DNA from 2 places in the Chitinophaga horti genome. Region 1 is predicted to be linked to the other one. Evidence: riboswitches for the same ligand, from Rfam matches in the RefSeq annotation. Region 1 holds a riboswitch; the other holds the start of a gene.
The links. Region 1 has a riboswitch for cobalamin ahead of MKQ68_RS11615 (TonB-dependent receptor). Riboswitches for the same ligand answer to the same signal wherever they lie in the genome.
Positions count from the first base shown of each region.

Region 1 (4,807 bases):
TCATGGAAGTAGTGCCGCGGATGAGACCATTGTTGTAACCGGCCACACGCCCTTCCAGCAGGGAGTTGAGATTGCTGAGCCGCTGCTGTTGCAGTACTCCCGCAGTAACCGTAGCGAATGCACCCGTAGCACGCTCCTTACTTAGCGTTTGATACCCGGTGGCGTAACTGTTGATCACCACCGCTTCCAGCGAATCGGTAAGCTGTTCCATCACTACTTCAAAACTGATGGCAGCCGGTTCGTTAGTCAATGTTTTAACGCCCGCAACCGCACTCCCGTTCAACAAGCGCGACAAACTGATCTCTCTCGACTTGAATCCCAGCGAGGATACCTGTAACACCGCGTTCTCACTCACCCGCTCCAGCGTAAACATGCCATTGGCATTGGTGGAGGCGCCGGTGGTGAGTCCGCGCAGGCGCACCGAGGCGCCGGGTAAAGGTTCACGATCGTTCGTAAAAACAATACCCGACACCTTCAGTTCGCGGGGTTGCTGTGGCGCAGTAATTGCTTCCACAGGCTTCTCTGAAAGAAAAATGGTTTGTACCGATATGCGGTACTTTAATGGTTGGTTTTTGAGCACTTCGTCGAGGAACGCCGGCAACGGCATATCGCGGGCATCAATGGTTACAGGCGGCCTGTTTTTCAACAGACTTTTGTTATACATCACTACGAAGCCGGCCTGTTTTTTTATGGCAGAAAACACCTTTTCGAGCGGCACCTCCTTTCCTGAGAAGGTAATACGTTGTGAGGCGACTTTGGCTGATACGTGCATGCACAGCACGAGTAAAAGAAAACTGGTTAATCTCATGATCCGCAGCATTTGATGGAGAGGGCGCTGCGTTCCGGCAGATGCGCCGGTATTGCTGCCTGCCCCAGGTAACAGGTACAATGCCCGGCCAGGAGCGTGCGTACGCCACCGCCCTCCAATAACACATTTTTGCATAAATTGCAGTGGTTTTGGTTGAAAAATGTTGTGAGATACAATTTTATACCTGACCCTTATTACACCGGAAGTGACGCCAATCACTTCCGGCTTTTACAGGCCGGTTTACGTCTAAAGTTGTGTTATTACGGTAATATCACCAGCCTCCTGCCAGCTTCCATCCTGAATTTGATCTTTAATTCTTCCAATCCGATAAGTACGCCCGACAAAGGTTCATTGCGGCTCATTTCACCGCCGAGGGTAATGTCAGGCACTTTTCCTTCATATACGATATCGAGGTCGTACCAGCGCGCCAATTCGCGCATCACATCCTCTAATTTCCTGTCCTCAAAATTGAACAAGCCGTTCTTCCAGGCCATCACAGCGTCTACGTGCGCGTTTTGCACCACCTGCAACTGCCCATTACCCAGGTTCGCCTGCTGGCCGGGCCGCAGCACGACCGGTTCGTCATTGCCTGTAACGCTTACCTTGCCATCCAGCAAAGTGGTGCTGGCGATCTTCTCATCCAGGTAGGCTTTTATGTTAAAGCGGGTGCCTAATACTTTTATTTCCGAGGATTGATTTACCTGCACGGTAAATGGTTGCGCATCATTCTTCGCCACTTCGAAATAGGCCTCGCCTGAAACTTCCACGCGGCGTTCTGCGCCTGTAAAAGCAACGGGGAATTTGATCATAGTTGCTGAGTTGAGCCAAACCCTGGTACCGTCTGGCAGCAGTAGCGAAAACTGGCGGCCGCGCGGGGTGTTAACGGTATTGAAACGGACTGCATCCGCTTTACCAGATTGCTCATCGTAGGCCAGCTGCCCTTTCAGTAAACGAATACGGCTACCACCCTGTCGCGCCACTTCTCCGTCGGGCAAACTGTCGAGCAACACTTGTTCGCCGTTATCGAGGGTGAGTATGGCGCCTTCCCTGCCGGGCAACACGTCTTGTATGGTAGTGACGGCCAAATCAGGGGCGGCTTTTTGCGCGGGCTTTAACCAGATATAGGTAGCAGTGCCACCAAGCAACAATATAGCTGCCGCAGCCCAGCCCCATCGCCGCATAAAATGCACCCGGTGTACCGGTGCTACCGGCCGTGGCACAGGTATACGCTCCAGTTCACTGAGCTGTGCCGACAGCCAGTCGTTATCGGCAAAAGCATCCGCCAACTGCCGGTTCGCGGGATGTTCGTCCATCCACAACGACAGCTGTTGCTCCTCTTCGGGCGTAATGCTGCCATCCAGCTTCTTCAGGAGCCACCGCTCCAGCCTATCTATGCGATGTTGGTCCATACAGGTAAAGATGCCGGCCAAAATGACGAGCCTCCATGTATACCACAAGGAAGCTGGCGTTTTAACCAAAGGATCTGAAAAATAATTTTAGAAAGTCTTAAGCAGGAGTAATAATGCGAAGAACCCTTTATCCGACAGGCGGAAGCGCAACAGCTTCAGGGCGCGGGACTTCTGGTTCAGCACCGTTTGAGGAGAAATGCCTAACTGTTCGGCCACTGCCGCGGTAGACATCTTCTTTATAAATAGTAGTTTAAAAACGTTCCCACACTGTTCCGGCAGCCGGTCGATCTCATTAAACACCTCTGCCAGCACCCTGGATTTCAGCATTTCCAAGTCGGCCTTTTCTTCCCCTTCGGGAGACAGGTACAACAGTTCCTGGTGAGAAAGCTCGTGCCGGTCGCGTGCTTTCAGGTAGTTGAAGCAGCTGTTACGCACGCTTACATACAGAAATGACTTGATATCTGATAAGTTATCGAAGTCGGTCCGTTTGTTAAACAGTTTGATCATGCTTTCCTGTGCGATATCTTCCGCCTCTCCCTCGTGTTCAATGATCTGCCGGGCGAAGTATACCAGGCCACGATAGTACTTCTCATACAATGCAGCCGTGCCGGCCCCGGTACCTTCCCTGAAAAGCCGGATCAATTCGATTTCACTATACGGTTGATTGGTCTGCAAAACGTGCGCTGGATTACTTTGGCTGGCAAGCTATAAATAATGCGGGAGAAAACTCAATATTTTTACCTACTTTCACGCCGCAATTGGTTTTTAACGGTGCGTTCAGCCCGTTAAAATTAATAGGGAATCAGGTGCAAATCCTGAGCAGACCCGCTACTGTAAGTTCTGTTGAACACTTCGACATCCTCATTGCCACTGTTTTTGGTATACTAAGAACGGGAAGGCCGTCGAAAGTGAGAACAAGCCAGGAGACCTGCCACTGCAGATAGATTAAAGCCTTCGCGGATGAGGCTTTAATACATGAAACTGAAATGATTTCAGCTGTTTATTGTCGTATCCCATCCAGCCACCTGCTGGGAAATTAACTATTGATGTATATATCAGTTACATCAAAAGCGTTGCTATTAGCGCTTTTGACATCTATTTGTATCAACCTGTACGGGCAGTCTGTCCCGAAGGATACTGCTGCCGTAAAAACGCTTCGTGGAGTTACGATCTACACATCTTCCTATAAAGAAATTATTCCCGCGCAACAACTGCATGGCGAACAGCTTAAAAGCCTGAACAGCTTCTCCGTTGCCGATGCCATCCGGTACTTTGCCGGTGTGCAGGTAAAGGATTACGGCGGTATTGGCGGCCTTAAAACCGTAGATATGCGCAGTATGGGCACCAACCATATGGGCGTGTTTTACGATGGCATACAATTAGGCAATGCGCAAAACGGGCAGATCGACCTGGGCAAGTTCTCGATGGACAATATCGAATCGATCTCCGTGTATAATGGCCAGAAGAGTGAGATCTTTCAACCCGCCAGGGATTATGGATCGTCGGGTACCATCTATCTTCGCAGCCGCAAGCCAGTATTCGATTCTGCACAAAGCACGCACATTAAAGGCGTGTATAAAACCGGCTCGTTCGACCTGGTAAACCCTTCGCTGTTATTCGAGCAAAAGATCACCAGCAACGTGAACGCTTCGTTCAGCGGGGAGTATATAAAGTCATCGGGGCGGTACCCCTTCCGCTACAAACGCGTATTTCATGATTCCAAAGACGTAGCCTGGGACACCACTGCCATCCGGCAGAACGGCGATATTGAAGGCTTGCGCCTCGAGAGCGGCCTGTATGGCAACATTAGCCGCGGCTTCTGGAGTGCTAAAGCATACTTCTATAACGCTGAAAGAGGTATACCCGGCGCCATCGTGAACAACGTCTGGAAACGCTCGCAGCGCCAGTGGGACCGCAACCTCTTCCTGCAGGGATCTTTTCAGAAGAATGTGCTGCCGAAGTACGACATCCAGGTCAACGCCAAGTACGCCAACGATTACATGCGTTACCTGAACCCCGATACGACTTTGATGTACCTGGACAACAACTTCCGGCAGCAGGAATGGTACGCATCCGTGGCGAACAAATACAGCATCACGAAAAAGATCGACATCAACCTTTCTACCGATTTCCAGTATAACACCCTTAGCTCTAACCTAGACGGCTTCGTATTTCCCGAGCGGTTTACGTCCCTGGTCGCACTGGCCGGTGCGGCGGAACTGGGTAAAGTAAAGATGCAGGCCAGTGTGTTAGGCACCTTTATACATGAACGAATTAACCGTGGCAACACCTCCGCCGGTGATGGAGCGGTAGCAGCGCCCGCCAAAAGAGAACTGACGCCTGCGGTGTTCTTCTCCTACAAGCCGTTTACGAAAGCTGACTTCAACATCCGGGCCTTTTATAAAAACATCTTCCGGATGCCGACTTTCAATGACCTCTATTACACCGACATAGGCAACATCGCGCTGGAACCGGAGTACACACATCAATACAACCTTGGGGCCACCTACCAAAAGAGTCTTAAAAACGGCCTGCTGCGCGAATGGAAACTGCAGGCCGACGGCTACTTCAATAAAGTGACCAACAAGAT
Region 1 covers NZ_CP107006.1:2,876,005-2,880,811, forward strand. Annotated here, with positions in the region: gene MKQ68_RS11600 (SusC/RagA family TonB-linked outer membrane protein) at 1-808, opposite strand, end outside; gene MKQ68_RS11605 (FecR family protein) at 1,069-2,217, opposite strand; gene MKQ68_RS11610 (RNA polymerase sigma factor) at 2,305-2,892, opposite strand; cobalamin riboswitch at 2,960-3,167, shown strand; gene MKQ68_RS11615 (TonB-dependent receptor) at 3,306-4,807, shown strand, end outside.

Region 2 (4,807 bases), 1.0 Mb from region 1:
CATGCCTGGGAGGGTAATACCCAGTTCGGGACCAATCACGTGTACGATGCCCTGGTAGCGGTGGCCCAAACCATACAGTTCTACGCCAAACTCCGCTGTATTTTTAGTCAGCATTTCCACCTGGTGGCGGCTCAATGCTTCTTTAATCGGCAAATGCTGATCGATGGTAGGTACGTTGTGGTCGGCGGTAGCCCTGGTTTTGTTCGGACGAAACACCGGGATGTTGCGTTTCCTTAGTCCGTCAAATGCCTGGGGGCTGGTAACTTCATGTATAAAATGGGTGTTGATGTAAACGGCGTCGGGATGCCCTTCCTTGCTCTTCACAACGTGGCTGTCCCAAATCTTGTCAAATAGTGTTTTTCCCATCCGTAATAAACTTTTGTTTTGTTGCGTTCCTTATTTTTGTGTTCGCCTCTGATTTTATACCTTCAAATCTAACGGCTGAACACTAAAAGGCTATGGCTAAATTTGCGTCTTTTACGATCCGCAAAGCAGGTTAAATTCACCTAAATTATTGAAAAACAGTACGATATAACCATAAATCAACGATGCCCAACAGTATTAACGATGCGCTTTTCATATTAATAAAAACCTTAACAAAAGCTGAAAAGCGGAATTTTCAGCTGGCTTTTAATAAAAACAACGATAAAGAGGACGTGCTTTTTATCCAGCTGTTCAACGTAATGGACAGGATGAAGGAGTACGATGAGGAGGTGATCCTGAAAAAAGTACCCGACATCAAGAAACAGCAGCTGTCCAACGTTAAAGCCCATCTGTATAAACACCTGCTCACCACCCTGCGGCTGCTTTACAAGCAAAAGGACCCGCTGATAGAGCTGCGGGAACAGCTGGACTATGCCCGTGTACTGTACAACAAAGGCCTTTACACCCAGAGCCTGAAACTGTTGGCTAAGGCCAAGACTAGTGCCCGGGAGCAGGAGGAAGTGATGCTTTGCTATGAAATTATCGAATTTGAGAAGCTGATCGAATCGCGGCACATCACCCGCAGCCTGGAGAACCGGGCGGAAGAGTTAAGTGTGGAATCGCAGGACATCAATGCCCACCTGAATCATGTGAGTAAGTTATCCACCCTCAGCCTGCGGATGTATGGCCTGTACCTGAAACTGGGTCATGCGCGGGACGAGAAGGATGTGCTGATGATGAAAAGTTTCTTCGAGACGAACCTGCCCGGCAGGCAGTTGCCGAATATGAGTTTTTATGAGAAGATCTACATGTACCAGGCACATTGCTGGTACTACTACATATTACAGGACTTTGCCATGTACTACCGGTATACCCAGAAGTGGGTTGATCTTTTCACCGAGTACCCATCCCTGTTAAAAACCGACCAGGACATGTACGTGAAGGCGATGCACAACCTGCTGACCGCCCACTTTTACACCATGAACCATGGGAAATTTGCAGAGGCGCTGGCAGCATTTGAGTCGTACATCGACGAACACCAGGACAGCTTTAACGAAAACACCCGCACCTCCTCCTTCGTGTACCGCTATACCTCACGGTTGAACCGCCACTTCCTGGAGGGTACCTTCACCGAGGGATTGGCGATGGTGCCCGAGCTGGAAACGCAGATCGCCGAGCATCAGCTGACCGTTGACCAGCACCGCGTGCTCGTTTTTTATTATAAGATCGCCTGTTTGTATTTCGGCAGTGGGGATAACAACAACGCCATTGTTTACCTGAATAAGATCATTCATTTAAGGATAGGCAATTTGCGGGCTGACATCCAGTGTTTCGCGCGTATCCTTCACCTGATCGCCCACTACGAGCTGGAAAATTACAGCCTGGTGGAATACCTCATCAAGTCTGTTTATCACTTCATTGCGAAAAACAAAGACTTAAGCAGTGTGATGGAAGAAATATTAAAGTTTTTGCGCAAGAATATGTATGCGCACCCCAAAGCGTTGAGCGAAGCGTTTAAAGATCTGAAGCAAAAGCTGGTAACCATCTCCCAGAACCCATATGAAAAACGTTCGTTCCTTTACCTGGATATTATTTCCTGGCTGGAGAGTAAAATCGAGGGAATCCCGGTACAGGACATCATCCGCAGGAAATTCATCAACAAGGAAAAAAGAATATAAAAGTGTAAAACGCTGATGATCAGCCACAGATTTGATCACTAATTTTCGTGTATACAACTCCACACTTTTTGATAAAAAAACATGTGTATTGCATGTTAAAAAAAGTGCCAGAAAACGTCTTTCGTTCACCACAGGGAGTCTTATAAAAAGTACGATTGTTTTTCCACACCTGTTAGCAACTTTTGGGATTAACCCATGTAGCACTTCTTACATTTGCAACAGTTCTTGACATTGTTGTTTTGGTTTATGCCGACCACTTCGGCATGATTAATAGGGAATCGTGTGAGATTCACGAGCAGACGCGCTACTGTGATTCCCCGGCCCGTGCAGTAAACGGTTCAGATTTACTTCCACTCCCCCTTGCCACTGTGTAGAACACGGGAAGGCCGGAAGTAAATGGGAAAGCCAGGAAACCTGCCAAACCAACAGATTTGTCAAAGCCTTCGCGTAATAAGGTATTGGCGAAAGTAACCTCCACCGGTGACTGCCGGAAAAGTTATCTGCCGTCGTATCGACTTAGTTATCGCACATTACAGACCATATAAAACACTGATTGATGAACAATGAGAATGAAATCCTTTTAAAGGAGAACAAGGACAGGTTTGTGCTGCTACCAATTAATTATCCCAAAGTGTGGGAAATGTATAAAAGGCATGAAGCCAGCTTTTGGACGGCCGAGGAAATTGACCTCAGCGGCGACCTGAAAGACTGGGCGGCTCTTAACGATGGTGAGCGCCACTTCATCAGCCACGTACTGGCTTTCTTTGCTGCGAGCGACGGGATTGTGAACGAGAACCTGGCAGTAAACTTCATGAGCGAAGTACAAATTCCGGAAGCACGTTGCTTCTACGGTTTCCAGATCATGATGGAAAACATCCACTCTGAAACCTATGCCCTGCTGATCGATACTTATGTAAAGGATCCGGTAGAAAAAGATCGCCTGTTCCACGCTATTGAAACCGTTCCTGCCGTTAAAAAGAAAGCAGAATGGGCATTGCGCTGGATCGAGAATGGCACTTTTGCAGAAAGACTGGTAGCCTTTGCTGCCGTAGAAGGTATCTTCTTCAGCGGTTCCTTCTGCTCTATTTTCTGGTTGAAAAAACGCGGCCTCATGCCAGGCCTGACCTTCTCCAACGAGTTGATCAGCCGCGACGAAGGTCTGCATTGCGAATTTGCCTGCCTGCTCTTTAGCATGCTGGAAGGTAAGATCAGCGAAAAACAGATCCAGGAAATCATTGGCGACGCTGTTGCAATCGAAAAAGAATTTATCACAGAAGCACTGCCGGTTGCACTGATCGGTATGAACGCAGAACTGATGAAACAATATATCGAGTTCGTAGCCGACAGGTGGCTGAGCGAACTGGGCGCCGCTAAAATGTTTAACACCGCGAATCCGTTCGACTTCATGGAAATGATTTCCCTGCAGGGTAAAACGAATTTCTTCGAAAAACGTGTAGGCGATTATCAGAAAGCGGGTGTAATGGGCGGCAAAGATTCCCAGACATTCAGCCTTGACGAAGACTTCTAGGACATATATCACCGGATACATCAAACAAGACTACTATTAACCACCCAATAAATTCGAGCAAATGTTTGTTATAAAAAGAGACGGTAAAAAAGAGACCGTAAAATTTGACAAAATCACTGCACGCGTAGAGAAGCTTTGCTACGGCCTGGCGCCGGAGTACGTTGATTCTATCGACGTGGCAAAGAAAGTGATCCAGGGTTTATACGATGGCGTAACCACCAGTGAACTCGACAACCTTGCTGCTGAAACAGCTGCATCGCTCACCACCAAACACCCAGACTATGCACTGCTGGCTTCCCGCATCGCGGTGAGCAACCTGCATAAAAATACCATCAAGTCATTCTCGAAGACGGTAAAAAATCTTTACGAATACCTTGATCCTAAAACCGGTAAATCTGCCGCACTCATCGCGGACGACGTATACGAAATCATCAGGAAGAATGCGGAGATCCTCGACTCCACGATCATTTATGACCGTGACTTCGGTTTCGATTACTTCGGTTTTAAAACACTGGAGCGCTCTTACCTGTTGAAAATTGATGGCAAGATCGCAGAACGCCCGCAGCACATGTTTATGCGTGTAGCCGTTGGTATTCACAAAGAGGATATCGAATCTGCCATCAAAACTTATCACCTGATGAGCGAGCGCTGGTTCACACACGCCACGCCTACTCTCTTCAACGCAGGTACACCTAAACCACAAATGTCATCCTGCTTCCTGCTCACCATGCAGGGCGACAGCATCGATGGTATTTACGATACGCTGAAACAAACTGCTAAGATCTCCCAGAGCGCTGGCGGTATTGGTCTCAGCATCCACAACATCCGCGCTACCGGTTCCTACATCAGCGGCACTAACGGTACCTCTAACGGAATCATCCCAATGCTGCGTGTATTTAACGATACCGCGCGTTATGTAGACCAGGGCGGTGGCAAACGTAAAGGCGCTTTCGCCATCTACCTCGAGCCATGGCATGCAGACGTATTCGAGTTCCTCGACCTGCGTAAAAACCATGGTAAAGAAGAGATGCGCGCCCGCGACTTGTTCTACGCCCTGTGGGTATCTGACCTGTTCATGAAACGTGTTGAGCAAAATGGCGACTGGAGCCTGTTCTGCCCACACGAAGCACCAGGACTGGCAGAATGCTGGGGTGAAGAGTTTGAAGCACTGTACGAG
Region 2 covers NZ_CP107006.1:3,895,154-3,899,960, forward strand. Annotated here, with positions in the region: gene leuC (3-isopropylmalate dehydratase large subunit) at 1-366, opposite strand, end outside; gene MKQ68_RS15695 (hypothetical protein) at 549-2,102, shown strand; cobalamin riboswitch at 2,326-2,538, shown strand; gene MKQ68_RS15700 (ribonucleoside-diphosphate reductase small subunit) at 2,659-3,630, shown strand; gene MKQ68_RS15705 (ribonucleoside-diphosphate reductase subunit alpha) at 3,692-4,807, shown strand, end outside.
Region 2: another riboswitch for cobalamin. It lies ahead of MKQ68_RS15700 (ribonucleoside-diphosphate reductase small subunit); the one in region 1 lies ahead of MKQ68_RS11615 (TonB-dependent receptor).